DNA from 2 places in the Tardiphaga sp. vice154 genome. Region 2 is predicted to be linked to the other one. Evidence: riboswitches for the same ligand, from Rfam matches in the RefSeq annotation. Region 2 holds a riboswitch; the other holds the start of a gene.

Region 1 (14,776 bases), 760 kb from region 2:
ACGTCGACGCCTGGCGCGCCCGCGAGGCCGCGGCCGGGCGGATCTATGATTGCGCCGACCGCTCGGTGGCGGGCTTCCCGTTCCGGCTCGAAGTCCGCTGCAGCGGCGTTAGCGTCGCGTTGTTGTCGCAGACTGCAGGACAGGCGGCGACGCAGGCCCCGATCACCGCCAAGCTCGGCGAGATCCTGGTGGTCGCGCAGATCTACAGCCCGAAGCTGCTGATCGCCGAGTTCAAGGCGCCGGCGATCCTGTCCCAGAACGGCCAGCCGGCGATGGCGGTGAACTGGACGCTGGGCCGCAGCAGCGTCGTCGGCCTGCCGGGCACGCCTGAGAGCGCGGACCTCGAATTCGACAACGCCTCGGTCGATCGCATCGCGGGCTCCGTTCAGTCCGCTACCGTGCGCGTCCAGCACATCGAATTGCACGGCCGCGCCGCCGAAGGTTCGACGCCGGACAAGCCGATTCTCGAATCCGCGCTGCAACTCACCGGCGGCAGCATCCTCGACGTCCATCCGCTGCTGGAAACGCCGTTCGACGCCGATATCCGCACCCGGCTCAGCGGGCTGACCGACGTCTCGCCAAAACCCTGGCCGCAGCGTTTCCGCGAATTGCAGGCCGCCGGCGGCCGCGTCGAGATCGTGCAGTCGCGGGTCCAGCAGGGCGAAATGGTGTCGCTGGCGACCGGCTCGCTGGGCCTCACGGCGGCGGGCAATCTCGACGGCGAATTGCAGATGACGGTGGCCGGGCTGGAGAAGCTGATCCCGGCGCTCGGCATCGACAAGCTGCTGGAAATGGGCGTGCCGCAGGCGGCACTGGATCGCTTCGCGCCGGGCGTGAAGAGCGCCGACGTTAACAATGTGCTCGGCGCGCTCGACCGCGCGATCCCGGGCCTGGGACGGATGGTGCGCCAGAACGCCAATACCGGCGTCGCCGCGGGCATCAATTCGCTCGGCACCGAGACCATGCTGGAAGGCAAGAAGGCGCGCAGCTTCCCGCTGAAATTCGTCGATGGCGCGGTGATGCTGGCGTCGCTGAAGATCGCGCAGATCCCGCCGTTGTTTTAATAGGTCGCAAAGCAGGGGTTCTTTTCCCTCTCCCCTTGTGGGAGAGGGTGGATCGACCGCGTAGCGGTCGAGACGGGTGAGGGGGTGCCGCAAACTCCGAGCCTCGCCACTCGCCCTCATCCGACGCGGACTTCGTCCGCGCCACCTTCTCCCACAAGGGGAGAAGGAAGGAAGAGAGCGCTACTACTCCGCCTTCTTCAGCGCCGTATGCTTGCGTCCGAAATCCGCCGCCGCTTCGTCCTGGCCGATGCTGACGATGCCGCGGCGGATCGCGCGGGTGCGCGTGAAGTGCTCGAACAAGGCCTCGCCGTCGCCGCGGCGGATCGCGCGGGTCAGCTTCGACAGGTCCTCCTGAAACGCGCCGAGCATTTCCAGTACGCCGTCCTTGTTGGCGAGAAACACGTCGCGCCACATCGTCGGATCGGACGCCGCGATGCGGGTGAAATCGCGGAAGCCGCCGGCGGAGAATTTCAACACTTCCGAGCGGGTGACGTCCTCGAGCTCGTCGGCTGTGCCGACGATCGTATAGGCGATCAGATGGGGCAGGTGGCTGGTGACGGCCAGCACGAGGTCATGGCGCTCGGCGTCCATGATCTCGACATTGGCGCCGAGTGCGCTCCAGAACTGCTCCAGCTTTTCGACCGCCGCGGCGTCGGCGCCGTCCGGCGGCGTGAGAATGCACCAGCGGTTGCTGAACAATTCGGCGAAGCCGGAATCCGGCCCGGAATTCTCGGTGCCGGCGACGGGATGGCCGGGGATGAAGTGCACGTGATCCGGCAAATGCGCGGCCATTGCCTTCAGCACCGATGACTTCACCGAACCGACGTCGGAGACGATTGCCCCCTTCATCAGATGCGGCCCGATGCTCTCCGCGACCGCGCCGGACACGCCGACCGGCACGCAGGCGATCACCAGATCGGCGTCCTTGATCGCGCTGGCATTGTCGTCCGCGATGCGGTCGGCGAGCTTGATCTCGACCGCACGCGCCCGCACCGAAGCGGACGCATCGGTCGCCACCAACTCGCCGGCCAGACCAAGCTGCTGGATGCCGCGCGCCAGCGACGAGCCGATCAGTCCAAGCCCGATCAGCGCGATGCGCCTGAAAGGCGGCTGAGCAGTCACTTCGTCTCCGGCGTATTGGCCGTCATGAAGGCGCGGAGCGTTTCGATGAAGAAGCGGTTGGCTTCCTCGGTGCCGATCGTCATGCGCAGCGCGTTGGGCAGGCCGTAGCTGGCGACCGAGCGCAGCACCAGGCCGCGATGGGTCAGGTAGGCGTCGGCTTCCAGCGCGGTCTTGCCCGGCGTATCCGGGAAATGCATCAGGATGAAGTTCGCCACGCTGGGCGTCACCTTGATTCCGAGTTTGCTGACTTCCTCGGTCAGCCAGTTGCGCCACTTCACGGTGAAGGCCTGAGACATCTCGACATGTGCGGTGTCCTCGATCGCCGCCACCGCGCCGAGCATCGCCGGCGCCGAGACGTTGAACGGCCCGCGGATGCGGTTCATCGCGTCGATGATGTGGGCCGGGCCATACATCCAGCCAATCCGCAAGGCTGCGAGGCCGTGCACCTTGGAGAAGGTGTAGGACACCACGGTGTTCTCGGTCGTGCTCGCCAGCTCCAAGCCGCTGTCGTAGTCGGGACGGCAGACGTAGTCGGCATAGGCCGCGTCCAGCACCAGAATGACATGCGAGGGCAGGCCGGCATGCAGCCGCTTGACCTCGTCATAGGGCAGAAAAGTGCCGGTCGGGTTGTTCGGATTGGCCAGCCACACCAGCTTGGTGCGCGGGCTCACCGCGGCCAGGATTGCGTCGACGTTGCAGGTGAAGTCGGTTTCCGCCGCGATCACATTGGTGGCGCCGTTCGCCGAGGTGGCGATCGGGTAGACCAGAAAGCCATGCGTGGTGTGGATCGCCTCGTCGCCGGGGCCGAGATAGGTGTGGGCGATCAGGTTCAGCAACTCGTCGGAACCGGCGCCGCAGATGATGCGCGCGGGATCGAGGCTGTAACGGCGGCCGATCGCTTCGCGCAGTACCTTCGACGTGCCTTCCGGATAATCCTCGAGATGCGCGGCGGTCGCGGCCACAGCCTCCTTGGCGCGCGGCGAGGGGCCGAACGGGGTCTCGTTGGAGGACAGCTTGTAGGTCTTGCGGCCGGCTTCGACCACCGGGCTCTTGCCGGGGGTGTAGGGCGCAATATCGAGAATGCCGGCTTTCGGCACGGGACGGGACATCTTCAACTCCAGACGATCAATTTGCTTGGGGATCACGAGGCCCTAGCCGGGCACGGTATAGCGGGTTGCGTGGCTGCCGACGAGGGCAGAGGAGCGCACCGAGGCGCCGGCCGCGATCAACGCGGCCTTGATATGCTCCAGGCTGGTGGCGGACGTGATCGAGATCAGCAGTGCCGCGCCGTCGAACGCGGTATCGGGCACTGCCACGATCTCGGCCAGCGGCGACAGCGCGCGCGCGGTCTCGGCGTTCCAGCCGGACACCCGCACGCTCCACATCTCGACCTCTGTCACCATCGCGCTGTCGGCAACGCGCGACACCACGAACACCGGCAGCGCGGCGGGATGGTCGGCGCGCTCGATGAACGGCAGCCGGGCGATGATTTTCGGCATGCCCTGCGGCTCCAACTCAAGCCACCACGGCGTCCGGCTCGACGTCGCCGACACCAGCGCCAGGTCGCCTTTGGACTTGGCGACGGCCTCGACGGCGGCCTGGGCGCTGAAATGCGCCACATAGGGCACCGTAAAGCCGAAGTGGAAGCGCGCGGAATCCCGCATCGCCGGCTCGCCGAGCGACAGGTCGGCATGCACCGAGAACGGCGCCTGCACATACGTGAAAGTGGAAATGATGACCCGCCAGATGCTCTCGACGGTGTCGATCGGCAGGATGCCGCGGTGGCGCTGTACCAGCCTGCGCATCATGTCGGCCTCGCGCGCCGGGCGGAACGCGGAGCCCACCTCCTGGGTCTGCTTCACCGAGATCAGCCGGTCGATGATGTCGCCGCGCTGCATCAAGAGCGAATGGACCTGCGCGTCGATGCTGTCGATCTCCTGGCGGAGCACTTCCAGCGACGGCGGGGCAGGTGGCTTGGTGGACATGGCGAGACCTTGGCGGTTTGACTGAGGCCTATCCGCCGTCATTGCGAGGAGCGAAGCGACGAAGCAATCCAGTCCTTGCCGAGTTCGTGGCTCTGGATTGCCGCGTCGCTTCGCTCCTCGCAATGACGGGGGAGAGGCAGGTGTTCTCCTCCAAGCCCGGAGAACGCGCAAGAGCGCCGGACGCTGGGAGGTATCGTTCTCCGCATCTTGACGGAGGGGCACCGTGGGACTAATATCTCACGACTTCGTGGTCATTTGAGCCGGCCGGCTTGCAGCCACGTTAAATAATTCGCTAAACAGGCCGGGGACAGTTTGATCCCGGCCGAACCTATGTTCAGGCCGGGTTTTTTTATGGCTTGTCCGTGCTGAGAACCTCCCGAGGAGGCCGGTATCAAGATGGTCACGATCCAATCGGTAAAAGGCCCGGTCAAGGCCGACGAACGCGGGCAGGAGGCGGACCATCCGACCTCGCAGGTCGCGCTGTTCGGCGCCGACCAGCCGCTGCGGCTGGATTGCGGCATCGATCTCGCCCCGTTCCAGATCGCCTACCAGGCCTACGGCACGCTGAATGCCGACAAGTCCAACGCCATTCTGGTCTGCCATGCTTTGACCGGCGATCAGCACGTCTTCAATACCCATCCGGTGACCGGCAAGCCCGGCTGGTGGCAGACCCTGGTCGGCCCCGGCAAGGCGCTCGATACCGACCGCTACTTCATCATCTGCTCCAACGTGCTCGGTGGCTGCATGGGGTCGACCGGCCCCGCCTCGACCAACCCCGCCACCGGCAAGGTGTGGGGGCTGGATTTCCCGGTCATCACCATCCCCGACATGGTGCGCGCGCAGGCGATGCTGATCGATCGGCTCGGTATCGATCAATTGTTCAGCGTGGTCGGCGGCTCGATGGGCGGCATGCAGACGCTGCAATGGACCGCGGCCTATCCTGACCGCGTGTTCTCCGCGCTGGCGGTCGCCTGCAGCACGCGGCATTCGGCGCAGAACATCGCGTTTCACGAACTCGGCCGCCAGGCGGTGATGGCCGATCCCGACTGGCGCGGCGGCCGCTATTTCGAGGAGGGCGTGCATCCGCATCGCGGCCTCGGCGTCGCACGGATGGCCGCGCACATCACTTATCTCTCCGACGCCGCGTTGCATCGCAAGTTCGGCCGCCGCATGCAGGACAGGGATCTGCCGACCTTCTCGTTCGATGCCGATTTCCAGGTCGAGAGCTATCTGCGTTACCAGGGCTCGTCGTTCGTCGAGCGCTTCGACGCCAACTCCTATCTATATCTCACCCGAGCGATGGACTACTTCGACATCGCCGCCGATCATGACGGCGTGCTCGCGGAAGCGTTTCGCGATACCAAGACGCGGTTCTGCCTGATGTCCTTCACATCCGACTGGCTGTTTCCGACCTCGGAATCGCGCAACGTCGTGCATGCGCTGAACGCCGGCGGCGTCCGGGTCTCGTTCGCGGAAATCGAAACCGACAGGGGGCACGACGCCTTCCTGCTCGACGTGCCGGAATTCCTCGAGATCGCCCGTGCCTTCCTGGATTCCGCGGCCTCGGTGCGTGGCCTGGTGGAGAAGTAGCATGTCCGTTCTGCAAGAGGGCCTGCCGCTGCTGACGCCGACGACGAGCAACGAAGTAATCTACCGCGGCGATCACCTGCTGGTTGCCGGCATGATACCGAGCGGCTCGAAAGTGCTCGACGTTGGCTGCGGTGACGGCGATCTGCTGCAACTGCTGGAGACGCGCGGCATCGATGGCCGCGGCATCGAATTGTCGCGCGAGGGCGTCAATCACTGCGTCCGCAAGGGCCTCGCGGTGGTGCAGGGCGACGCCGACACCGACCTCGACAACTATCCCGACGATTCCTTCGACTATGTGATCCTGTCGCAAACCCTGCAGGCCACACGACAGCCGCGCGTGGTGCTGGAAAATCTGCTGCGTATCGGCCGCCGCGCGATCGTCTCGTTTCCGAATTTCGGTTTCTGGAAGATGCGGTTGCAGTTGCTGGTCGGCGGCCACATGCCGCGCACCGAGAACCTGCCGGCGACGTGGTATGACACGCCGAATATCCACTTCTGCACCATCAAGGACTTCGTCCAGCTATGCGACGAGACCAACGTCAAGATGGAGCGCGCCGTGGCGCTCGATCTCAACGGCCGGCCGTTGCGGCTGAACGCGCCGTGGTGGTTCTGGAACATGTTCGGCGAACAGGGCGTCTTCCTGCTCAGCCGCGCGGGCAAGATTCGTTAACGAAAAACCTGCGGATGATACCTTTTGCGGGTTCCCGCTGCATGGCTTCCGGCATTTTGATCGCTTTGCTGCATAGCTTTCACGCCTGAGGCATCAATGTGATCGCGACGTCACGAAATGACCTCGCTTCGTGCCTTGCTCTGGCCACACCAAAATCTGTTCTAGCCATTCCGTTGTCGGCCTCAAAGGGGTCGATGAGTTCGGGGGCGTAACAAGGAATAGGTATGGTTCAGTTCAATGCTTTCTACCGTGCGCTTCGCATTTCTGCGTTGGCGATGTGCTCGGTCCTCATCTTCGCGATCGCTACTCCAGCTTCAGCAAAACCCAAGCACCGCGGGCATCACGCCCATTCACATTCTTACAAGCATCACGCAGCCGGCCATCGTCATCACGGCCGCCGTCACATGCGCATCTCGCGTCGCGAGGCGACGCTGCAGAGCGCGGACAGTGCCGCCGAATCCTTTTCGAACAACAGCAGCTTCGGTTCGTCCAACGTCGTTGCGGAAGCCCGGCGATACATCGGCGGCAATCCGACCGGTCGCGGCCGGTTGTGGTGCGCGCGCTTCATGAACATGGTGCTGCAGCGCTCCGGCCATCAGGGGACCGGCTCGGATATGGCGCGCTCTTTCTCGAGCTACGGCCAGCGCATCTCGGGCCCGCAGGTCGGCGCCATCGCCGTGATGTCGCGCGGCCGTCGCGGCGGCCATGTCGGTGTCGTCAGCGGCATCGATGCGTCAGGCAATCCCATCATCGTGTCGGGCAACCATGGCAACCGCGTCGCGGAGTCGGTGTACTCGCGCGGCCGCATCTACGCCTATGTGATGCCGACGAGCTGAGGCTCGTGTAGCCCGGATGAAGTCGCCGCGCCGCGTCTCGGCGCGGTGACGCAATCCGGGGCCGGCGTTGTGGATCGGCCGGCCCCGGATTGTCATCCGGGCTACAGGAAGGTCGGCGCTTCCACTTCAATTGTATCGCCAGCGGCGACCACGCCGCCGCCGATCACCTCGGCATAGACGCCGAGATCGGCGTGGCCATAGGTCTTCTGCAACGTCGCGGGGATCGTGAGATCGCGCGCCGCGGTGTCGGGATCGACGTTGGTGGCGGCACAGCGCACGATGCGCTTGACGATCTTCAGCCGGGCCCCGCCGATCGACAGCACCTGGTCCATCAGCTCGAATTCATGCCATGCCGGCCAACCCGCGACATGGAGATTGCCGCGAAACCGCAGCGGGTGCACGGACTGCCCGATCTCGCCTTCCAGCGCGGCCACGCTGGCGAGGTTGATGATCGACACCACCTTCCTGGCGACGTCGGAAAAGCTGTGCCCGTCGGCGAACAGGATTTTCGGCGGCCCACGCAGATCGTCGGCAAAGTTCGCAGCGAAGAACTGCTCGATGGCCGTGCGCCCTTCGGCGCTGTCGAGATGGCCGCGCGCCGTCTCCTCGCCATTCTCGCGGATCGTCAGCACATGGCTGGCGTCGTCATAATGGGTGCGCAAGCCGGCCAGCCGCTCGTTGCGCATCAGCATCAGAAACTTCGTCTTGGGAAAATATTGCGGCGCCGCCGGGTCGAACCCGCTCGGCCCGTTCTCGATCGCATAGCGCCGGTCGCCTGGCAGGGGCTGGCCGACCGACAGCGTCACTTCGGAAAGCTGTTCGGGCGTCAGGCCCTTGACGGGGTAGCGATACAGGTTGGCGACGGAGGCGGGATGATTTTCAGGCATCGCCTGATTTAAGCGAATTTCGCCGGGCGCACCAGATTGGCCAAAATTTTCTGCCGCTCTCTTCCGCTCCAGCCAAAGCTGCCCATATTTGCATCAAACCGGGTTTTAGACCGGCGACGACCGTGTCCGGTTGACGACTGTCAATGCGGAGCCGCGGAAACCCAGTGAAGATGCCTCTTTCGTGCCTTCGGGGCGAAAATGGCAGGCCGAGGGACATCGAACCATGAACATCGAAAAATACACCGAACGCGTGCGCGGCTTCATCCAGTCGGCACAATCCCTGGCCGTGCGCGAGGGCCACCAGCAATTCTCGCCGCTGCACATCCTGAAAGTCCTGCTCGACGACAGCGAGGGGCTGGCCGGCGGTCTGATCGACCGCGCCGGCGGCAATTCGCGCTCGATTCTGCAGGCGACCGAGGCCGAACTCGGCAAGATGCCGAAAGTGTCAGGGGCAGGGGCCGGTCAGGTCTATCTGGCACCGGCGACGGCACGCGCGCTGGAAGCCTCCGAACAGGCAGCCGAGAAGGCCGGCGACAGCTTTGTCACGGTGGAGCGGCTGCTGCTCGCGCTCGCGCTCGACAAGGAGTCCGAGGCCGGCAGCCTGCTCGCCAAAGGCGGCGTCACGCCGCAGAACCTCAACGCATCGATCAATGCGCTTCGCAAGGGCCGCACCGCGGACTCCGCGACGGCCGAAAACGCCTATGATGCGCTGAAGAAATATGCCCGCGACCTGACCCAGGCGGCGCGCGACGGCAAGCTCGACCCGGTGATCGGCCGCGACGAGGAGATCCGCCGCACCATCCAGGTCCTGTCCCGCCGCACCAAGAACAATCCCGTGCTGATCGGCGAGCCCGGCGTCGGCAAGACCGCGATCGTCGAGGGTCTGGCGCTGCGCATCCTGAACGGCGACGTGCCGGACAGCATCAAGGACAAGAAGCTGCTGTCGCTCGATCTCGGCGCCCTCATTGCCGGCGCAAAGTATCGCGGCGAATTCGAGGAGCGGCTGAAGGCCGTGCTGCAGGAAGTGACCTCCGCCGAAGGCGGCATCATCCTGTTCATCGACGAGATGCATCAGCTGATCGGCGCCGGCAAGGGCGAGGGCGCGATGGACGCGTCCAACCTCTTGAAACCGGCGCTGGCGCGCGGCGAGCTGCATTGCATCGGCGCCACCACGCTCGACGAATATCGCAAGCATGTGGAAAAGGACGCCGCATTGGCGCGCCGGTTCCAGCCGATCTTCGTCGCCGAGCCGACGGTGGAAGACACCGTGTCGATCCTGCGTGGGTTGAAGGACAAGTACGAGCAGCACCACGGCGTCCGCATCACGGATTCCGCGCTGGTCGCGGCCGTCACGCTATCCAACCGCTACATCACCGACCGCTTCCTGCCCGATAAGGCCATCGACCTGATGGACGAGGCCTCGGCGCGGCTGAAGATGCAGGTCGATTCCAAGCCCGAAGAGCTGGATTCGATGGACCGCGAGATCATCCGGCTCAAGATCGAGCAGGAGGCTTTGCGCAAGGAGACCGACCAGGGCTCGAAGAGCCGGCTGGAGACGCTGTCGAAGGAACTGGCCGAACTCGAGGAGAAGTCGGCCGCGCTGACGCAGCGCTGGTCGGCCGAGAAGAACAAGCTGTCCAACGCCCAGAAGCTGAAGAGCGAGCTGGAAGCGCTGCGGCTGGAACTCGCCGATGCCCAGCGCCGCGGCGAATATCAGCGCGCCGGTGAGCTGGCCTATGGCCGGATTCCGGAGCTGGAAAAGAAGCTGGCGGATACCGAGGCGCAGGAAAACCACGGCGAGATGATGGAAGAGGCGGTCACCGCCAACCACATCGCCGAGGTGGTCTCTCGCTGGACAGGCGTGCCAGTCAACAAGATGCTGGAAGGCGAGAAAGACAAGCTGCTGCGGATGGAGGAGTCGCTGGCCGAACGCGTCGTCGGCCAGGCCGAGGCCGTGCATGCGGTCGCGACCGCGGTGCGCCGTTCGCGCGCCGGGCTGCAGGACCCGAACCGGCCGATGGGTTCGTTCATGTTCTTGGGGCCGACCGGCGTCGGCAAGACCGAACTGACAAAGGCGCTGGCGTCGTATCTGTTCGACGACGATACCGCGATGGTGCGGCTCGACATGTCCGAATATATGGAGAAGCACTCGGTCTCCCGCCTGATCGGCGCGCCTCCGGGCTATGTCGGCTATGACGAGGGCGGCGCACTCACCGAAGCCGTGCGGCGCAGGCCCTATCAGGTCGTGCTGTTCGACGAGATAGAGAAAGCGCATCCCGACGTCTTTAACGTGCTGCTGCAGGTACTCGACGACGGCCGCCTGACCGACGGCCAGGGCCGCACCGTCGACTTCCGCAACACGCTGATCATCATGACCTCGAACCTCGGCTCCGAATTCCTGGTCAATCAGCCGGAAGGCGAGGACACGTCCGAAGTGCGCGATCTTGTCATGGGGCAGGTGCGCGGGCATTTCCGGCCCGAATTCCTAAACCGTGTCGACGAGATCATCCTGTTCCACCGGCTGCAGAAGAGCGAGATGGGCCGCATCGTCGAGATCCAGTTCGCGCGGCTGCAGAGCCTGCTCAAGGACCGCAAGATCGAGCTCGCGCTCGATCCCGCGGCCCGCGACTGGCTGGCTGAAAAGGGCTGGGACCCCGCCTACGGCGCACGTCCCTTGAAGCGGGTGATCCAGCGCCACGTACAGGATCCCTTGGCCGAGATGATTTTGGCCGGCGACGTCAAGGACGGCGACGACGTGGACATCTCGACCGAAGGCGGCGCGCTGACCTTCAACGGCCAGCCGCCTCATACCGCCGACACCGAGCCGTTCGAGCGGCCGGCAAAGCGGATGCTGAACTGAGTGAAACACGGGGCCGCACGCTTGCCGTTGCGGCCCCGTAGCGCATGATCCACAATTTCCGGCGGCGACGGCGCAGCGCAGACGAGGACGATACGTTCATGCGAATTCTGTTGGTAGGAGCGACCGGTCTTGTCGGCGCCACCGTGCTGACGAGACTGCTGGCTGACGACCGGATCGAGGCCGTGATTGCGCCGACGCGACATCCGCTCGCGGCCCATACGAAGCTGGAGAACCCCATCGTCGACTTTGCGCAACTCCCCGTCGACGCCGCATGGTGGACGGTGGATGGCGCGATCTGCACGTTGGGCACGACGCGCGCCAAGGCCGGGTCGGATGCGGCCTTTCGCCAGGTCGATCACGATTTCCCGCTCGCCGTCGCGCGGCTGGTGCGCGAGCACGGGGCGACCCGCTTCGCGCTGAATTCCTCCATGGGGGCGGATGCATCGTCGCGCTTGCTCTATCCACGCACCAAGGGCGAGGTGGAGCGCGACTTGCAGGCGCTGGCATTCCCGTCATTGACGATCGTTCGGCCAGGCCTGATCGGCGGCGAGCGCAATGAATTTCGCGCCGCTGAGCGCATCGCGTCTGTCGTGCTTGGCATGCTCGGGCCGCTGCTGCCGCGACGCTACCGCATCAGCCCCGCGACGGCGATCGCCGATGCTTTGATAGATGGGGCAATTGAGGGAACTCCTGGCATTTACATCGTCGAGGCCGAGCGGCTTTCCGGCGATTAAGCGTCGTCAAGGCGTTGTCGGAGCAACCACCGCTGCCGCTTCTTCCGGCTTTTCCGGCACCGACGTGATCAGTCGATTCGACTTCCAACTCACCAGGATCATCACCGCGCACACCGCGTAGAAGCACGTGCCCAAAGCATAAGTCTTGGCAATGCCGAACTCGATCGACAGCGCCATGCCTAGCGCGGAGGCGAGCATCGAGGTGATGCCGTTGGCGCTCCAGAAGAACGGCAGGAGATCCGCGTGGCGTCGCCAGATGCTGAGGCCAAGCGGGAACATCATGCCCATGCAGAACGCCGGGGGCGCCAGCAGAAAGATGGACACGACGATGCGGATCTCGGTGGTCGCGGACTTGGCGAAGTCGCTGACCCAGGGCGTCAACAGGCCGGCGGCGACCAACGCGGCCAGCAGAGCGACCACGCGCGCGATCACGGCGCCCGGCCGCGGTGGATTGGCGCCGACGGTGACGCTGCCGATGCCGCCGAACAGCAGGATGGTGAATAGTACGACGCCGAGCCCGTAGACAGGGTGGCCGAGGAACACCATCAGCCGCTGCATCTGCGAGATCTCGATCAGCATGAAGCCCATGCCGATCGCGCTGAAATACGCGACCGGCGGCGTCAGCGTCGATAACGGCATCGTCCGGGCGGCGCGCAGGTAGGGCAGCACGATATAGGCCACGCAGGCCAGCAATCCCGCCAGCACCAGCGCCAGCGTGGTCGAGACCGCCGAACTGGCGTGCGCGAATTTGCCGGACGAGAAGGTGTCCAGGCCAAGCCGCGAGGTGTAGAAGAAGAACGGATTATCGTCGGTCGAGGGCGCGACGTTTTCCGGCAGCGAGTCGAAGAACGCTCTGTCGGCCTTTCCGGACAGCATGGTCGTGGTAACGGTGTCGAACGCGACGTCCGGCCCGAGCAGGATGGTAAAGCCCTGCGCCGTGAGCCTTTGGCGCGCGCTCTGCCACTCAGCCGCGGTGAAGGCGTCGGGGCGGCTGATGACGTTGACGATGCCGCCGACGTTCAGCGCGATCACATGTCTGGACAGTTCCGCAGCCGGCACGCCCTTGCGCTGCAGCGCCTCCGCTGCGATCGCGACCAGCCGGTAGAACTCGCCGCGGTGGCCGTTCGGCTCGTACCAGCGCGATACCGACAACATGCCGCCGGGGTTCAGCGCGCGATAGAAATCTCCCCACGCCTCCACGGTGTAGAGCCGGTTTTCTGTCAGCGTCAGCCCGCCGGCCGCGGTGGCGGCCCAGGTGTCGATCAGCGAGATCTGCACGAGGTCGTAGCGTTCCGGGGAGTGGTTGATGTAGCTGCGGGCCTCGGCATTGACCAGCGCCACGCCGGGCTGGCGGTCGAGATGGCCGGAAAAATCCGCGAACTTGTCGGTCAGCACCTCGAAGATCGCCGGATTGATCTCGATGCCGCGGATGCTTTTAGCGCCGAAATACAAAGCGGACAGCACGTCGCGTCCGCCGCCGACGCCGACCACGGCGACGGCCTTCGGCGGCTGCACCAGATAGGCGCCGTTGATGACGTCGTCCTGCAGGTAGGAAAGCTTGGCGAGGTCGCCGTCGAACCGCGTAATGACGGTGGCGGCGTCGGCGTCGATGTCGAGGCGCTTCTGCTCGATCTTGCCCTGCGGCGCGCGCGACATGCCCCAACCGGCCGGCGTGCTCTCGCCCTCGCCGGTGACCCGGACGCGGGAATAGGTGTTCCAGCGCTCGAACAGCGTCCCGGTCTGCGCTTCGCCCTTGGCCCAGAACACGCCGAGATGGCTGTGACCGGAGGCAGCCAACCCGGTATGCAGCGCCGCCGCGCCGGCCAGCGCGAGCGCCACGGCACCGCTGAAGCGCCGCGCCCGGGCGTCGCCTTCGGGGCGCGCGACCATCCAGCCGGCGCCCGCGGCGAAGGCGCCGATCCACAGCGTCGCGCTGACCGGATCGATCAGCAACAGCACGAAGATCACGCCGAGGCAGCCCAGCGCGGCGCCGGAAAGATCGGAGGCATAGAGCCAGCCGCCGCCATAGGGCAGGCGGGTCAGCAACAGCGTGATGCAGACGCCGCTTTCGGTGAACGGCATGACGAAGGCGAAGGCGACGACGGCCAGCGCGATCGCCACGGCGTCGGCCGGCACCACCAGCGGGACGCAGAGGAAGGCAATCATGGCGCCGACGCTGCTGATCGCGAAATTTGCGGCGTGGCGGGCGAATTCCACCCCGACGCGCTCCGGTGAATATTTCTCAGGCTGGTCGTAGACCGTCATCGCGCCGCGCGTCAGCCCGAGCATGGCCAGCGAGATCGCCGCGAAGGCAAAGTGATAATACAGCATCACGCTGAAGAAGCGGGTGATCAGGATCTGGTAGGCGAGCGTGGCTGCGGCCAACACGAAAATCGCTACGCCAAAGCGGCTCTGAGCGCGGAGAAGGATTGGCAAGGCATCGCTCCCGGAAGGGCAGGGCGCCGCTTTGCGGCAATCTTTCCAGCCTGCACCAAAGTACCTAACAACCGATTTACCGAGGCGGGTGGTTTGTGCCCTGTTGCCCTACGGTACCATTTATCGTGACAGTCGCCGCCTGGGGGTAAAGATATCGCCCTGCCAAAGGACGTTTCCATGACCGATCTGCCCGCCGCTTCGACCTCCGATGCGGTCCCACCCACCCACGGCGTCAGCTTCAGCGAAGCGTTTCGGGTCTGGATGAAGATCGCGCTGCTCAGCTTCGGCGGCCCGGCGGGGCAGATCGCCGTGATGCATCGCATCCTGGTCGACGAGAAACGCTGGATCTCCGACAGCCGGTTCCTGCACGCGCTGAACTACTGCATGCTGCTGCCTGGCCCGGAGGCGCAGCAGCTCGCTACCTATATCGGCTGGCTGCTGCATCGTACGGCCGGCGGTGTCATGGCTGGCGGGCTGTTCATCCTGCCCGGCGTCATCGCCATCATGGGCCTCAGCTATATCTATGCAGGGTTTGGCCACGTCGGCATCGTCGCGGCGATCTTTTTCGGCCTCAAGGCGGCGGTGCTGGCGA
Region 2 (14,776 bases):
TGCTGCTGGCTGTCGGCCGCCGTCCCAACACCGACGATCTCTGCCTCGACACAGCGGGCGTCGAACTGGATGCGCGCGGCTACATCAAGGTTGATGACGGCCTCGAGACCAACGTGTCCGGCATCTTCGCGATGGGCGACTGCAATGGCCGTGGTGCCTTTACGCACACCGCCTATAATGATTTCGAGATTATCGCCGCCAACCTGCTCGATGGCGCCAGCCGCAAGGTCAGCGACCGCATTGCCGGCTACGCGCTTTATATCGATCCGCCGCTCGGCCGCGTCGGCCTGACGCTGACGCAGGCGCGCGCCACCGGAAAGAAGCTGCTGGTCGGCTCCAGGCCGATGACCCATGTCGGGCGTGCCGTGGAGAAGGGCGAGACCGCGGGCCTGATGCAGGTGGTGGTGGATGCCGAAACGAAAAAGATCCTGGGCGCTGCAATCCTCGGCACGTCCGGTGACGAGGCCATCCACGGCCTGCTCGACGCCATGAATCTCGGCGCGGAATATACCAGGCTGCAATGGGTGGTGCCGATCCATCCCACGGTGTCGGAACTGATCCCGACACTGCTGGCTGGCATGAAGCCGGATAAAAGCTAGAAGCGCTTCACGATCATCAGCGTCAGCAAAATCGTGCCGCAGGTCGCCATCACCACCGCCATGTTGAGCAGGTTGCGCGCGGCGACCGCGACGGCGGAGGTCGGATAGACCGCCTGCGCAGCCTTGGCCCGCTTGCGCGGGGCGGATTGTTTCTTGCTGGTCATGTGGTCTCCAAAGAGGAGGGCCAGACCGCTGTACGGCCCGGCCCTGACGCCTTCCCTGCCGGGGTTCGCCCCCGATCGATGAACCACCATCGCATGAACCGCGGCTGGATTGCTTAAGCGGAATAGTGAATCGAATCCGACCGGTATCGATGGTTTACGAAACGATGCCGCCTGATACGGGCCGGCCGCGGAGTCGACCGCGACATCCCGGCCGCTGTGCGGGCTGTTCTGGTTCGCCGGACCGTTGATTGCCGTTAGTGCGGCGTTAACCGCACCCTATAATACCGCAAGCCTATTCACATACCTTAACCGGTTCCCGCCTAGAATTTGTTCCATGTTCGCCCTGCATCCCATGAAGATCTCCGAAGATGTTGCTGTGGCCGCGACCGGGGACACGTCTCTGCAGTCGCGGATACGGGGCGACCAGTTGCTCGCGGTGCGTCGCACCGTGCTGATGTCGATCCCGGTGAATGTCATGCTCGGGATTGCGTCGGTGCTGGTGGCCTGGCATGCCGGCCTCGGCGCGGAAGGCCTGGCCTGGTTCGCCGCCTCCAGTTCCGTCAACCTGCTGCGCGCGGTCCTGGCGCGGATGCCATTGCCATCAGAGCTCGACGGGCGAGGCTGGTCGGTCGATCAGCACCTGCTGGCGCACTGGGTGATGGCGCTGTCGGGCGGATCGGTCTGGGCGCTGATTGCGATCCTGTGCGACGGCTACACCTCGCCGCAGACCCTGTTCTATATCGCGATCCAGTGCGGCATCACCGCCGGCTCCGTGACCCATGGCTTTGCCTATTCGCCGATTCCGATCTCCTTCATCACGCCACCCTTGCTGGGCGCCATCGGCGGCCTGCTTTATGCCGGCGGCTTCGATCGCAACTGTCTCGCCGCCACGATACTCTTGTATCTGTTCGCGCTGATCCGCTCGTCGCGCGACAGCGAGACGGCCTTTATCGAAAACAGCCGGCTGAAGAATCAGGCGACGGCGATTTCACGTTCGCTGGAGATCGCCAATGACCAGGCGACCGGCGTCGCCGAAGAGATGCGCCACCGCGCCTCGCACGATGCGTTGACCGGCTTGCTCAATCGCAGCGGTTTTCTCGACGAGGCGCGCGGCTGCACCCACGACAATGCGCTAGGCTTCTGTTTGATGCTGCTCGATCTCGATGGCTTCAAGTCGATCAACGATGCCTTCGGCCATCGCGCCGGCGACAATTTGCTGATCGAGGTCGCAGCCAGGCTGCGCCAGGATCTGTCGGCCCGCTTCCTGGTGGCGCGACTCGGCGGCGATGAATTTGCGATGTTGTTTCCGATCGCGGTTGCCGATGAGGCGGAGGCGCTGGCGGCCCGGCTGATCGGCATCATTGCCGGCCCGTTCTCGGCGCTCGACAAGGGGCGCGTTGGAATCAGCATCGGGCTCTGTGCGCAGCCGCGCGTCGATATCGACGAGATGCTGGTATGCGCCGACGCGGCGCTCTATGCCGCCAAGAGCGGTGGACGCAACCGCTACCATGTGTTCGACGACGGGCTGCGTGCCCGTCTGGACATGCGCCGCGACGTCGAACGGGATCTCGGCAAGGCGTTGGCGGACGACGCGCTCGAGGTCTGGTATCAGCCGATTCTCGGCGATGGGGGCCGCAGTCTGAACAGTTTCGAGGCGCTGGTGCGCTGGAAACATCCCAAGCTGGGCTGGATTCCGCCGCAGGAAATCGTCGCGGTCGCCTCGCTGGCGGGGCTGTCCGAGCCGCTGATTCGCTTCATCCTGAAAGAGGTCTGCGGCATGATGCGAGCCTTGCAGGCGATGGGATTGCCCCATGTCCGGCTGGCGATGAACGTCTCGCCCCGCGAAATGCTGCAGGTGGATATCGACGAACTGGTGCTGGCGAAACTCAGCAAGGACGAGCTGCCGCCGGCGATGCTGGAGATCGAGATTACCGAAGAGACCGCCATGAACGTCCAGGCCGTACAAGGCAAGCTCGGTGCACTGTCCGCCGCCGGCGTGCAGATTACGATCGACGATTTCGGCGTCGGCTATTCCTCGCTCGGTGCCCTCAGGCAGTTGCACGTCAATCGCGTCAAGATCGACCGCGGCTTCGTGACCGGCATTTCCGGCTCTGCGGAAAACCAGGCGCTGGTGCAGGCGGTGCTCAATCTCGCGCAGTCGTTCAAGTTCGAGGTGGTGGCGGAAGGCATCGAGAGCGCGGAAGACCTGCGCAAGCTGCAGGACCTTGGCTGCCCGTTGATGCAGGGCTACTTCCTCAGCCGTCCGATGGCCGCGCACGACGCCATCGAATGGATCGGCCTGACGCAGCCGGCGGCCGTCACCGCGCGCACGGCTGGCTTCGCGGGTCGGCCATTGATCGAGGAAGCCCGGTTGACGCTGCAATAGGATGCCGCGCCGGAACCATCCGCGATCCCGGCGATTCATCCGCTCCCGGAGGAGCCGATCAGATGCCGAGCCCTGCAAAAAACACCGCGAAGTCGTCCGTCAAACCCGTCGGCCGCAAGCCTGCTCCCAGGAAGGCGGGACAGCCCGAATCACCGGATGTCTGGGCAACCCGCATCCTGCTGCACAGCCACGCCATTTCGCCGTGCGCCGAGCACGGCTTCATGCGATTGCGATTTCACCATGCCGCGATCGACTATGCCCACGCGCTGGCCGCCGCCGATCCGCTGCTCGGCAAGAGCAAGGCAAAATCCGTCGAAGCGCTGGATGAATTTCTCGATGGCCTCAACGACGACTGCCCGGCGTGTTGATGGCGGGATTTGTTGCGCAGCATCGTCGGATCGACAGGAAGTTTTAACCTCTCGACCTCACGAAAATACCGTCCCCTGTTCGTTCCGGAAGAACAAAGCAGCATTCTTCGGCACGGCGTCGAGCTTTGCCGTCATGCGGGATTGGGGCTGCCCCGTAGCCCTGGGCAGCAATGCAAGGTTGGCTCTCGGGCGACCGGCCGCCTAGTTCAGCGTGCGCCTGCTGTCCGGGCCGTCCAGTGAAAACGCGGGGACGTCAATATTGAAGGGTTCGCCGCTATCGGTGACCATCTGGTAGGTGCCCTCCATGAAGCCGGAGGCGGTCGGCAGCGGCACGCCGGAGGTGTATTCGAAGCGTTCGCCGGGGGCCAGCACGGGCTGTTCGCCCACCACGCCTTCGCCGCGGATCTCCTGCATCCGGCCGGCGGCATCGGTGATCAGCCAGTGCCGGGTCTTGAGCTGCACAGTCTCGGCGCCGGAATTGGTGATGACCACCGTGTAGGACCAGAAAAACTGACGCTTCTCCAGCGACGAACGTTCCGGCAGGAAGTTCGGCTCGACGGTGACTTCGATGTGGCGGGTTATGGCGCGGTACATGGCAATGTCTTCGTCCAGATGATTGGCGGATCATAGCGAAAACCAAGGGCCGCGCCAAATCGACCGCATCCGGCATCGCCGTTTTAACATAGTTCGACAATACCGTGTCTTGCTGCGCGAAAGAGCGGAGGCAGCCTTACCGCGCGAGTAATTGACTTGCATACTGCGGTCCTGCCTTCCAGTGATGACCAACGCCAAAGCGAGTCGAACCCGTTGAGCCCTGCCTGATGACCTCTATTGCCGAGCCTATCGCCGCGGAACCGGCGCGGACTTCCGAAACGGTCAAACATCGTGCAGACGCGGTGTCTTTCCCGGTCGCCGGCGAACGCGAGCTTCGGCTCGATTTGTTCCGCGGGCTGGCGCTGTGGCTGATTTTCATCGACCATCTGCCGCCGAACATCCTGACCTGGTTCACGATCCGCAATTACGGCTTCTCGGACGCCACCGAGATCTTCATCTTCATCTCCGGCTACACCGCGGCCTTCGTCTATGGCCGCGCGATGCTGGAGCAGGGCACGGTGGTGGCCTCGGCGCGGATCCTGAAGCGGGTCTGGCAGATCTATGTCGCGCACGTCTTTCTGTTCACGATCTTCCTGGCCGAGATCTCCTACGTCGCGACCCACTTCGAGAACCCGCTTTATTCCGAGGAAATGGGCATTCTCGACTTCCTCAAGCAGCCGGATGTGACCATCGTTCAGGCGCTGCTGCTGAAATTTCGTCCGGTGAACATGGACGTATTGCCGCTATATATCGTGTTGATGCTGTTCCTGCCGCCCATTTTATGGCTGATGCAGCGCCGGGCGGACCTCACGCTGGCGCTCTCGGTGGTGCTGTATGCCTTGACCTGGGAGTTCGACCTCTATCTGTCGGCCTATCCGAACGGGGTGTGGGCGTTCAACCCGTTCGCCTGGCAGCTTTTGTTCGTGTTCGGCGCCTGGTGCGCGCTCGGCGGCGCCAGGCGGATGTCCAGAATTCTGTCCTCGCAGGTCACGCTGTGGATATGCGTCGCCTATCTGCTGGCGGCATTCTGGGTGACGTTGACCTGGTACATCCCGCAGATCCATCATCTGCTGCCCCGTTTCATCGAGCGGTGGATGTACCCGATCAACAAGACCGACCTCGACGTGCTCCGCTTCGCACACTTCCTGGCGCTCGCAGCCATTACCGTTCGCTTCCTGAAGAAGGACTGGCCGGGGCTGAAATCGCGCTGGCTGCGGCCGATGGTATTGTGCGGGCAGCATTCGCTGGAGATTTTTTGCATCGGCGTGTTCCTAGCCTTTGCGGGCCACTTCGTGCTCGCCGAGGTTGCGGGAGGTCCCTGGATGCATCTGATGGTCAGTATTCTCGGCATTGTCATCATGTCGGGCGCTGCCTGGGTGTTTTCGTGGTACAAGCACGTTGCAGGCAAGGGCGGAAAGCGCGCGAAAAGCGCCGACGCGGATTTTGCGGGAGGCGGCGCATGAGGCCGATCTGGCTTACGATGCTGGCCGGCCTATTGGCCGCAGCCCCCCTGCGCGCCGAAGATGCGGCCCCGGCGGCGCCTTCCTGCGACGTGCCCGCCTATCTTCTGACCTCGGAAAGCGGTCTGCCGAAAGTCGCCAGCGCGATCAAGCCCGGCGGCCGGCTGAATATTCTGGTGGTCGGTAGCCGCTCCTCGGTGGTGGGTGCGACGGATGCCGCCGCAGGCTATCCGGGCCGGCTGCAGGTGGCTCTGCGCGAAAGGCTGCCGAGCGTCGAAACCAATGTCACGCTGGAACTGCAAGTCAAGAAAACCGCCGAGGAACTGGCGCCGACGCTGGGTCCCCTCGTTGCAAAGCGCAAGCCGGATCTGGTGGTCTGGCAGACCGGTACCTATGACGCGATGCGCTCGGTCGACGCCGAAGACTTCCGCAACGCCCTCGACGAAGGGGTGGCGGCGATCAGGGCTGCCGGAGCCGACGTTGTTTTAATGAATTTGCAGTACAGTCCACGGACCGAGACGATGATTTCCGGCTCGGCGTACCTAGATAATATGAGGGTGGTGGCGCAGCAGCACGACACTCCGCTGTTCGATCGCTTCGCCATCATGCGGCAATGGAACGAGTCGGGTGATTTTGATCTGTTCAGCGCGTCGCCCGGCCTCGCAATGGCCAAACGTGTCCATGAATGCCTGGCGCGCGCGCTATCGACCTTTGTGATCGAGGCTGCCCAGATCAAGCCAGCGGAGTTGAGGATTCAGCGTTAATGTTTGAGTTAGGCCATTTTCCCCGTCACGCGATTGCCCCTCTCGTCGTGTTCTCGCTTTTGCTGTCGACCCCGCTGTCGCCCGTGCTGGCCGAAGGCGCGTCCGCGGCGACGATCGCGTCCAATGAGCCCGACGCAGTAAAAAAAGGCATCGCGGCCAAAGCGGTCGACAAGGTCAAGGAAGTCGCAAAGTCGGCGACCGACATATTCAGCCGTGTGCCCTGCCGCGCGCCGAAGGGCGGGGCGCAGGCCATAGGCGCGCTGCCGCATGTCGCCGGCAAGCTGGCGTTTGGCGAGCCGGTGGTGATCGTGGCCTTCGGCTCGTCCTCCACCGAGGGCTATGGCTCGACGGCGCCGGAATTTACCTATCCGAACCGGCTGGCGGCGCAGTTGAAGCGCGCCTATCCCGACGCCGACATCACGGTGCTGAATCGCGGCAAGGGCGGCGAAGACGCACCCGAGATGATGGCGCGGCTGCAGGCCGAGGTCATCAATGCCAAGCCGGACCTGGTGATCTGGCAGGTCGGGACCAATGCGGTGCTGCGCAATCTCGATCCCGGCGAGACCGCCAAGATGATCGAGGACGGCATCGGCCGCATCCAGGCCAGCGGCGCCGATCTGGTGCTGGTTGACCCGCAATACTCACCGGCGGTGAATGCCAAGCCGGAAAGCGCCAGCAAGATGATCGCGCTGCTCAACAAGGTGGCCGCGCTTCGCCATGTCGGCGTCTTCCCGCGGTTCGAGGTGATGCGCGAATGGCATGAAGGCCAGTCGATGGCGTTCGACAGCTTCGTCATCGCCGACGGGCTGCACATGAACGACTGGGGCTATGCCTGCTTTGCGCAGTTGCTCGGCGACAACATCATCAAGTCCGTCGGCCAGATCAAGTACGGCGTCAATGTACCCGCCAACACCCAGCAGGCGCAGAAGCCGCTGTAGTTATCCTCGTTGTCGTCCCGGCTCGGCGTTCGCGTTGCTCGCTTGGCCGGGATGACAGAGTGTTGCCGCCTCACGCCTTCTTGAGCGCAGCTTCCATGTCTTCGAGCAGATCGTCCTTGTGCTCGAGCCCCGTCGAGAATCGCACGAACCCTTCGCTGATCCCCAGTTCGGCGCGCGCCTCGATCGGCAGCCGCTGATGCGTGGTGGTGGCGGGGTGCGTGATCAGGCTCTTGGCATCGCCGAGATTGTTGGAAATCCGCGTCAGCTTCAGCTCGTTGAGAAAGCGGAACGCCGCCGCCTTGCCGCCGTCGATTTCGAAACCTATCAGCGTCGAGCCGGCGCGCATCTGCTTCTTCACCGAAGCGGCCTGCGGATGATCGGCGCGGCCGGGATAGATCAGCCGGGTGATTTTCGGATGCGCAACCAGCGCATCGGCGAGGGCGCCTGCGGTCTCGGTCTGCTGCCTGACGCGGATCGACAGCGTCTCCAGCCCCTTCACCAGTACCCAGGCGTTGAACGGCGACATCGAGGGGCCGGTCTGGCGCAGGTAGTTGTGGATGTGCTCGGCGATGAAGTCCTTCGAGCCGAGGATGATGCCGCCGAGGCATCTTCCCTGGCCGTCGATGTGCTTGGTCGCGGAATACACCACGACATCGGCGCCGAGCGACAGCGGGCTCTGCCAGATCGGCGTCGCGAACACGTTGTCGACGATCAGCCGCGCGCCACCGGCATGCGCTATCGCGGCAATGGCGGGAATGTCGAGCACGTCGAGCGTCGGATTGGTCGGGCTCTCAAGAAAACAGGTCTTGGTATTCGGGCGCATCGCCTTTTGCCAGGCGTCGAGGTCGAGCCCGTCGACCAGCGTGAACTCGATGCCGTAGCGCGGCAGCAGGTCCTCGATGACGTAGCGGCACGAGCCGAACAGCTGCTTCGAGGCGACGACGTGATCGCCGATGCGCAGTGGCGCGAGAACGGCCGCCGTGACCGCGGCCATGCCGGTGGCGGTGGCGCGGGCGGCCTCGGCGCCCTCCAGGTCGATCATGCGACTCTCGAACATCGAGATGTTCGGGTTGGAAAACCGCGCATAGATGAAGCCGGGCTCCTCGCCCTTGAAGCGCGCCTCGCATTGTTCGGCGGTGTCGTAGACGAAGCCCTGGGTCAGGAACAGCGCTTCTGAGGTCTCGCCGAATTGCGAACGCAGCATGCCGGCATGGACCAGCCGGGTCTCTGGGCGATAAGCGGGCGATTTCGTCTCAGACATGTGACCTCCAGTTATGGCCGTGAAAACAGCCACAAAAAAACCGGCCTGGACAAAGGTCCAACGGCCGGGATCACATGTTAACAAGGACATGGGTCCCCGGCCTGTTTAGCGACTTGTTTAACGTGGCTGCAAGCCGGCCGGCTCAAATCACCACGGGATAATCTTGCTGATATTCCGGTCGGCCCTTTCCGTCAAGCCGGGGGTGGGATAACCGATGAAATTGCGTTTTTCTCTGCGTTCCCCATCGCGATGCGACAAGGATGAGTTCTGTGCCCTTCACGCTGCCTGTTGATGCCGACGGTATTCTGCCCGACCGCATGATCGCGGCGATGGCCGATGCCGGCCTGATCCTGCCGGCGTATCCGTTCGTGGAAAGCCAGATCCAGCCGGCCTCGCTCGACCTGCGGCTCGGCGACATTGCCTACCGCGTCCGTGCCAGCTTTCTGCCGGGGCCGAATACCACCGTTGCGCAGCGCATCGACGAATTGAAGCTGCACGAGATCGACCTGTCCGACGGCGCGGTACTGGAAACCAACTGCGTCTACATCGTGCCGCTGATCGAGAGCCTGGCGCTGCCGCCTTCGATCTTCGCCTCGGCCAATCCGAAGAGCTCGACCGGCCGCCTCGATGTCTTCACCCGCGTGATTGCGGATGGCACCCGCCGCTTCGACGTGATCGGCGCCGGCTATCACGGTCCGCTATACGCCGAGATCAGCCCGAAGACTTTCCCGGTGCTGCTGCGCGAGGGTTCGCGGCTGTCGCAGGTCCGCTTTCGCGTCGGCGACGCGCTGCTCGACAACGAGGCGCTGGAAGACCTCCATGCGATGGAGCCGCTGGTGGACAGCGAGGACGCCGACCTCAACAACGGTGTGGCGCTCTCGGTCGATCTGTCCGGCGACAACGAGACCGGCTTCGTGGGCTACCGCGCCAAGCGCCACACCGGCGTGGTCGATATCGACCGTCGTGCCGGCTATGCGGCGAACGAGTTCTGGGAGCCGATCGCGGCGCGGCCCGACGGCACGCTGATCCTCGATCCCGGCGAGTTCTACATCCTCGCCTCCAAGGAAGCCGTCCAGGTGCCGCCGGACTATGCCGCTGAGATGGTGCCGTTCGATCCCTTGGTCGGCGAGTTCCGCGTGCATTACGCAGGCTTCTTCGATCCCGGCTTCGGCCATGACGGCGCCGGGGGCAAGGGCTCGCGCGCCGTGCTGGAAGTGCGTTCGCGCGAGGTGCCGTTCATCCTGGAGCACGGCCAGATCGTCGGCCGTCTGGTCTATGAGCGGATGCTGTCGCGCCCCGACGCGCTCTATGGCCAGCGCATCGGCTCGAACTATCAGGGCCAGAGCCTGAAACTGTCGAAGCATTTCAAGGTCTAGCCGCCGGGTGCTTGCCGACTGCTTTGCCACCGTCAGGCCCGATGTCATCGAAACATGAGGGCAAACCGCGCTCCAATTTTGCTTCGTCCTTGAGAGTGTGTGGACCGGTTCCATTTTAATTTGAACCGCGACCGGTCTCGCGCGTTACACCCGCACAACCTCATTCAAGGAATTCGATATGACCGGCACCGCAGGCATCAAAGAGCACATGGAAGTAATCGGCGCCGACGGCGTTCACGTCGGCACCGTGGATCATTTCGAGGGCGGCCGCATCAAGCTGACCAGGAAGGACAGCGGCGAAGGCCACCACAAGGGTCATCATCACTTCATCGACGGCAGCCTGGTGGCCGAGGTCGAGGGCGACAAGGTCCGCCTGTCCGCCAATGCCGATGTGGCCGTGACCATGGAACAAGAGAAGTAAGCTTCGCTTATTGTGCGATCTGAAACGCGGCGGACCGAAAGGTTCGCCGCGTTTGCGTTATGAGGCGCTTATCGGCCTTCTCCGTCGTGCCATAGCGCTGCCAGTCCATCGCGATAGCTCGGAAAGGCGAGTTCCACGCCCAGCTCCTGCTTCATCCTGATATTCGAGACCCGGTTATTGGTGGCGTAGAAGCTGCGCGCCATCGGGCTCATCTCCGCGTCGTCGAACGCCAGTCCCGGCGGCGGAACAATCCCCATCAGCTCGGCAGCATAGGCAATGACATCCTGCGGCGGGCCCGGCTGGTCGTCGCAGACGTTCCAGATCCCGGCCTGATCCTTCGCGAACGCCGCATCGATGGCGCGCGCAATATCCTCGACATGAATGCGGTTGAACACCTGGCCGGGCTTGACGATGCGCCGCGCGGTGCCGGCCTTGAGGTTGAGCAGCGCATTGCGGCCGGGACCGTAGATGCCGGCGAGCCGCAGCGACGTGGTTGGTGCGCCCGGCTGAGCCAGCCACGCCGCCTCGGCGTCGATCCGCTGCCGCCGCCGCCCGTCGCCGGACATCGCCGCGCTCTCGTCGATCCAGTCGCCGCCATGGTCGGCATAGACGCCGATAGTCGAGAGATAGACGACCCGTTGCAAGCTGCTTGCTGCAATCTGCGGGCCGTAGGCGGCAAGCACCGGGTCGCCGGATGCGCCGGGCGGCACGGAAACCAGTAGAGCATCGGCAGCGGCGAGGTGTTCGGCAATGGCCGGATCGGCATGGTCGCCGCTGAACAGCAGCGGCGTGCAGCGTGAGCCGCGCAGCGCATCCCGCTTTTCCGCCGTCCGAACCGTGCCCGAAATCGTCGTGAAACGCTGTGCGTGACGATCGATGAAATGCTGCACGCTGTAGCCAAGTCCGAACACGAAAAGACGCACGTCAACTCCTGATATTCGCCTTGCGATGGCACGATGTCGTCCCCGGCAGCATACAGCGAGCTGCCGGGTGCAAAAAGGCCCTCCAGAACGTGAAGGGCCTCGATGGATGTCGAGCCTTGATGCTTTACTCCGCCGACGCCGCTTTGGCGGCTGTCGGCGTCACCCGCCACACCACATTGCCGACGTCGTCAGCGACCAGCAGCGCGCCCTTGCCGTCGAGCCTGAGGCCGACCGGGCGGCCCTGCGCCTCGCCCTCTTTATTGACGAAGCCGGTCAGCACGTCCTGCGGCTTGCCGGCAGGCTTGCCGTTTTCGAACGGCACGAAGATCACCTTGTAGCCGCTGCGCGGCTTGCGATTCCATGAGCCGTGCTGGCCGATGAAGGCGCCGTTCTTCATGCTGGCGGGAAAGATGTCGCTGGTGTTGAACGCCAGGCCCAGAGACGCGGTATGCGCGCCCAGCGCATAGTCCGGCACGATCGCCTTGGCGACCAGATCGGGTCGCTGCTCCTTGACGCGGACATCGACGTGCTGGCCATACCAGCTATAGGGCCAGCCGTAGAATCCGCCATCCTTCACCGAAGTCATGTAGTCCGGCACCATGTCGCTGCCGATCTCGTCACGCTCGTTGACGACGACCCATAATTCGCCGGTCTGCGGCTGCCAGGCGGGACCGTTCGGATTGCGCAAGCCGGAGGCGAACACGCGCGATTGGCCGGTAACGCGGTCGATCTCCAGAATGCCGGCGCGGTCCTTCTCCGCCTCCATGCCGTTTTCCGCAACATTGCTGTTGGAGCCGACGGTGGCATAGAGCTTGCGGCCGTCCGGGCTGGCGATGAGGTCCTTGGTCCAGTGGTGGTTGAGCGGGCCGCCCGGCAGGTCGGCGACCTTTACGGCTGGCGCGGGGATCCTGGTGTCGCCCGTCTTGTATGGGAATTTCACGACCGCGTCGGCGTTGGCGACGAAGAACTCATCGCCAACCAGCGCCATGCCGAACGGCGAATTCAAACCTTCGAGAAATGCCGTTTTGGTTTCTGCCACGCCGTCGCCATCGGTGTCGCGCAACAGCGAGATGCGGTTGGCGCTGGGCACGCCGGCGCCGGCGCGCTTCATGATCATCCCTGCCACCCAGCCTTTGATGCTCATGCTGCCCGCCGGCTTCGGCGGCGCGTTGGTCTCCGTGACCAGCACGTCGCCATTCGGTAGCGTGTAGAGCGTGCGGGGATGATCGAGCCCGGTGGCGAAGGCGTTGACGGTCATCCCGCTGGCGGCGGCAGGCTTGGCGCCCTGCGGCCAGCCGGTTGCGGTGGCGATACTGACCGTCGGGACCAGCGACTTGACCGGTTCGACGAGTTTTGGCGCAGCGCCAAAATCCTCGCCAGCCGTCTGGGTGGCTTGCTCGCAGGCCGCCAACGGCAGCGCCAGAGCGACCAGACAGGCGGATAGAACGTATTTGTTGCGCATCGGGTTCCCTCTGATCGCGCTGAGAAAATGCGGCACCTGCGAGATCGTTCAGATCGCATCATGAACTTGGCGTGAGCCAGAATTCTGTCGGCGCGCGGAATGCGCTGGTCGCGGCCGGCCCATGCGCGGCGCAGGCATGGCATCGCTCCCGATCGATGCTAGGAACAGGTGCGCTCGGCCGTCAAGCGCGGGTCGCACGGGGAAACGCATGTCCGAGATCGCCGTTGCCGGTTTGGCCGTGCCGGGCGCTGAAGCGCCGTTGTCAGACCTCGCGGCGCCTGCCAGAAATCCGCTGCTCGATCACGCGATCCTGCCGACCTTGCTGCGTCTGTCATGGCCTAATGTCGTGGCGCTGTCGGCCGGCACGCTCGTGGTGATCGCCGAGACCTCCTATATCGGCCGTCTCGGCACCGAGGCGCTGGCCGCGATGGCGCTGGTATTTCCGTTCGTGATCCTGACCATGACGATGTCCGGCGGCGCGATGGGCGGCGGCGTATCGTCGGCGATTGCGCGCGCGCTGGGCGCTGGCGACCGTGACCGGGCCTCGACGCTGGCGGCGCATGCGCTGCTGATCGGAATCAGCCTTGGCCTGGTCTTCACCGTCGGCATGCTCACCTTTGGCACGACGTTGCTGGAGCTGCTCGGCGGTCGCGGGCAGGTGCTGTCGCAGGCCGCGGGCTATATCGCGATCTTCTTTGCCGGCGGCGTGATCCCGTGGCTGATGAATACCTTTGCCGCCATCCTGCGCGGCACCGGCAACATGAAGCTGCCCTCGGCCATCACGCTGAACTCCGCAGTGCTGCAGATCATCCTCGGCGGCGTGCTGGGTCTCGGCCTCGGACCGGTGCCGTCGTTCGGCATGCCGGGCGTCGCCGCGGGCTCGCTGATCGCCTACAGCATCGGCGCCGTCATCATGGGCTGGTACGTGTTCTCCGGCCGCGCGCGGGTGCGGCCGCAGCTCGCGGGCTTCCGCATCCAGCGCGGCATGTTCTTCGACATCCTGAAAGTCGGCGCCATCGCCTGCTTCTCGCCGCTGCAGTCGGTGCTGACGATCACGATCTTCACCCACATGCTGGCGCGCTACGGCACCGAGGTGCTGGCCGGCTACGGCGTCGGCGCGCGACTGGAATTTCTGCTGGTGACGCTGGCCTTCGCGGTCGGTGTCGCGTCGGTGCCGATGATCGGCATGGCGATCGGCGCCGGTCGCGTGGCCCGCGCGCGCCGCGTCGCCTGGACCGCGGCGGCGATCTCGTTCGCCGCCGTCGGCGGCCTCGGCACGCTGATCGCGATCTTTCCGGACCTCTGGGTCAATTTGTTCACGCGCGACGCCGCCGTCCGCGCCGCCAGCCAGCAATATCTCGCCATTGCCGCGCCGATGTACGCCTTCATCGGCCTGGCGACCGCAACCTACTTCTCCTCGCAGGGCGCCGCAAAAGTGCTCGGCCCGGTGCTGGCGCAGACCGCGCGGCTGGTCTTCATCGCTGTCGGCGGCTGGTACCTGCTGTTGATCGACGCCGGCAGTCTCGGCCTGTTCTGGCTGGCGGCGGCCTCGATGGTGCTGCTCGGCGTGCTGTCCGCGCTCAGCGTGCTGCTGACGCCGTGGGGGCCGAAGCCGGGTCCGCTGCCCGAGGTGCGCCCGGTTGTGTCGTAAAGTTAGCCCGGCGCGCGCGGCGGCGCGGCGCTCAGCAGTGCGTCGAACAGGTTCGGACGGCGATCGTCCAGCGCACCCTCGATGCCGAGCAGCCGCGACCGCGTGACGATGCCGGCATTGCCGGCGAAGCCCGAGGTATGGCCGGCGGTGACCAGCGTGCGGTGGCACGGCACCAGGATGGCGAACGGGTTGCGGTTGATCGCCTGGCCGACCGCATGCACGGCACTGCCGGCGCCGAGCCGTGCCGCCAGTTCGGCAAAGGTACGGGTCTGGCCGAACGGGATCAGCCGGACGGTGTCGTAGACCCGGCGATGGAATGGCGACACGCCGGCCATGTCGAGCGGTGCGTCGGAGAGGTCGCAGGGCGTGCCGGCGAGCAGCGTGGCGATGCCCTCGATGGCCTGCTCTA

The links. A riboswitch is a leader RNA that binds a small molecule or an ion and turns the genes downstream of it on or off. The one in region 2 is predicted to bind S-adenosylmethionine.
Region 1: another riboswitch for S-adenosylmethionine. It lies ahead of metX (homoserine O-acetyltransferase MetX); the one in region 2 lies ahead of FIU28_RS00320 (O-succinylhomoserine sulfhydrylase).

The regions. Positions count from the first base shown of each region.
Region 1 covers NZ_CP041399.1:835,058-849,833, forward strand. Annotated here, with positions in the region: gene FIU28_RS03955 (DUF2125 domain-containing protein) at 1-1,064, shown strand, start outside; gene FIU28_RS03960 (prephenate/arogenate dehydrogenase family protein) at 1,248-2,186, opposite strand; gene hisC (histidinol-phosphate transaminase) at 2,183-3,295, opposite strand; gene FIU28_RS03970 (chorismate mutase) at 3,338-4,171, opposite strand; SAM riboswitch at 4,409-4,488, shown strand; gene metX (homoserine O-acetyltransferase MetX) at 4,568-5,761, shown strand; gene metW (methionine biosynthesis protein MetW) at 5,763-6,431, shown strand; gene FIU28_RS03985 (TIGR02594 family protein) at 6,656-7,267, shown strand; gene FIU28_RS03990 (MOSC domain-containing protein) at 7,369-8,154, opposite strand; gene clpB (ATP-dependent chaperone ClpB) at 8,378-11,014, shown strand; gene FIU28_RS04000 (NAD-dependent dehydratase) at 11,059-11,748, shown strand; gene FIU28_RS04005 (hypothetical protein) at 11,755-14,184, opposite strand; gene chrA (chromate efflux transporter) at 14,362-14,776, shown strand, end outside.
Region 2 covers NZ_CP041399.1:74,559-89,334, reverse strand. Annotated here, with positions in the region: gene FIU28_RS00355 (FAD-containing oxidoreductase) at 1-599, shown strand, start outside; gene FIU28_RS26235 (hypothetical protein) at 596-763, opposite strand; gene FIU28_RS00350 (putative bifunctional diguanylate cyclase/phosphodiesterase) at 1,098-3,149, shown strand; gene FIU28_RS00345 (hypothetical protein) at 3,212-3,517, shown strand; gene apaG (Co2+/Mg2+ efflux protein ApaG) at 3,719-4,111, opposite strand; gene FIU28_RS00335 (OpgC domain-containing protein) at 4,339-5,574, shown strand; gene FIU28_RS00330 (SGNH/GDSL hydrolase family protein) at 5,592-6,335, shown strand; gene FIU28_RS00325 (SGNH/GDSL hydrolase family protein) at 6,335-7,273, shown strand; gene FIU28_RS00320 (O-succinylhomoserine sulfhydrylase) at 7,344-8,534, opposite strand; SAM riboswitch at 8,619-8,698, opposite strand; gene FIU28_RS00315 (2'-deoxycytidine 5'-triphosphate deaminase) at 8,804-9,910, shown strand; gene FIU28_RS00310 (DUF2171 domain-containing protein) at 10,089-10,331, shown strand; gene FIU28_RS00305 (SDR family oxidoreductase) at 10,400-11,254, opposite strand; gene FIU28_RS00300 (PQQ-dependent sugar dehydrogenase) at 11,379-12,716, opposite strand; gene FIU28_RS00295 (MATE family efflux transporter) at 12,925-14,367, shown strand; gene FIU28_RS00290 (methylated-DNA--[protein]-cysteine S-methyltransferase) at 14,370-14,776, opposite strand, start outside.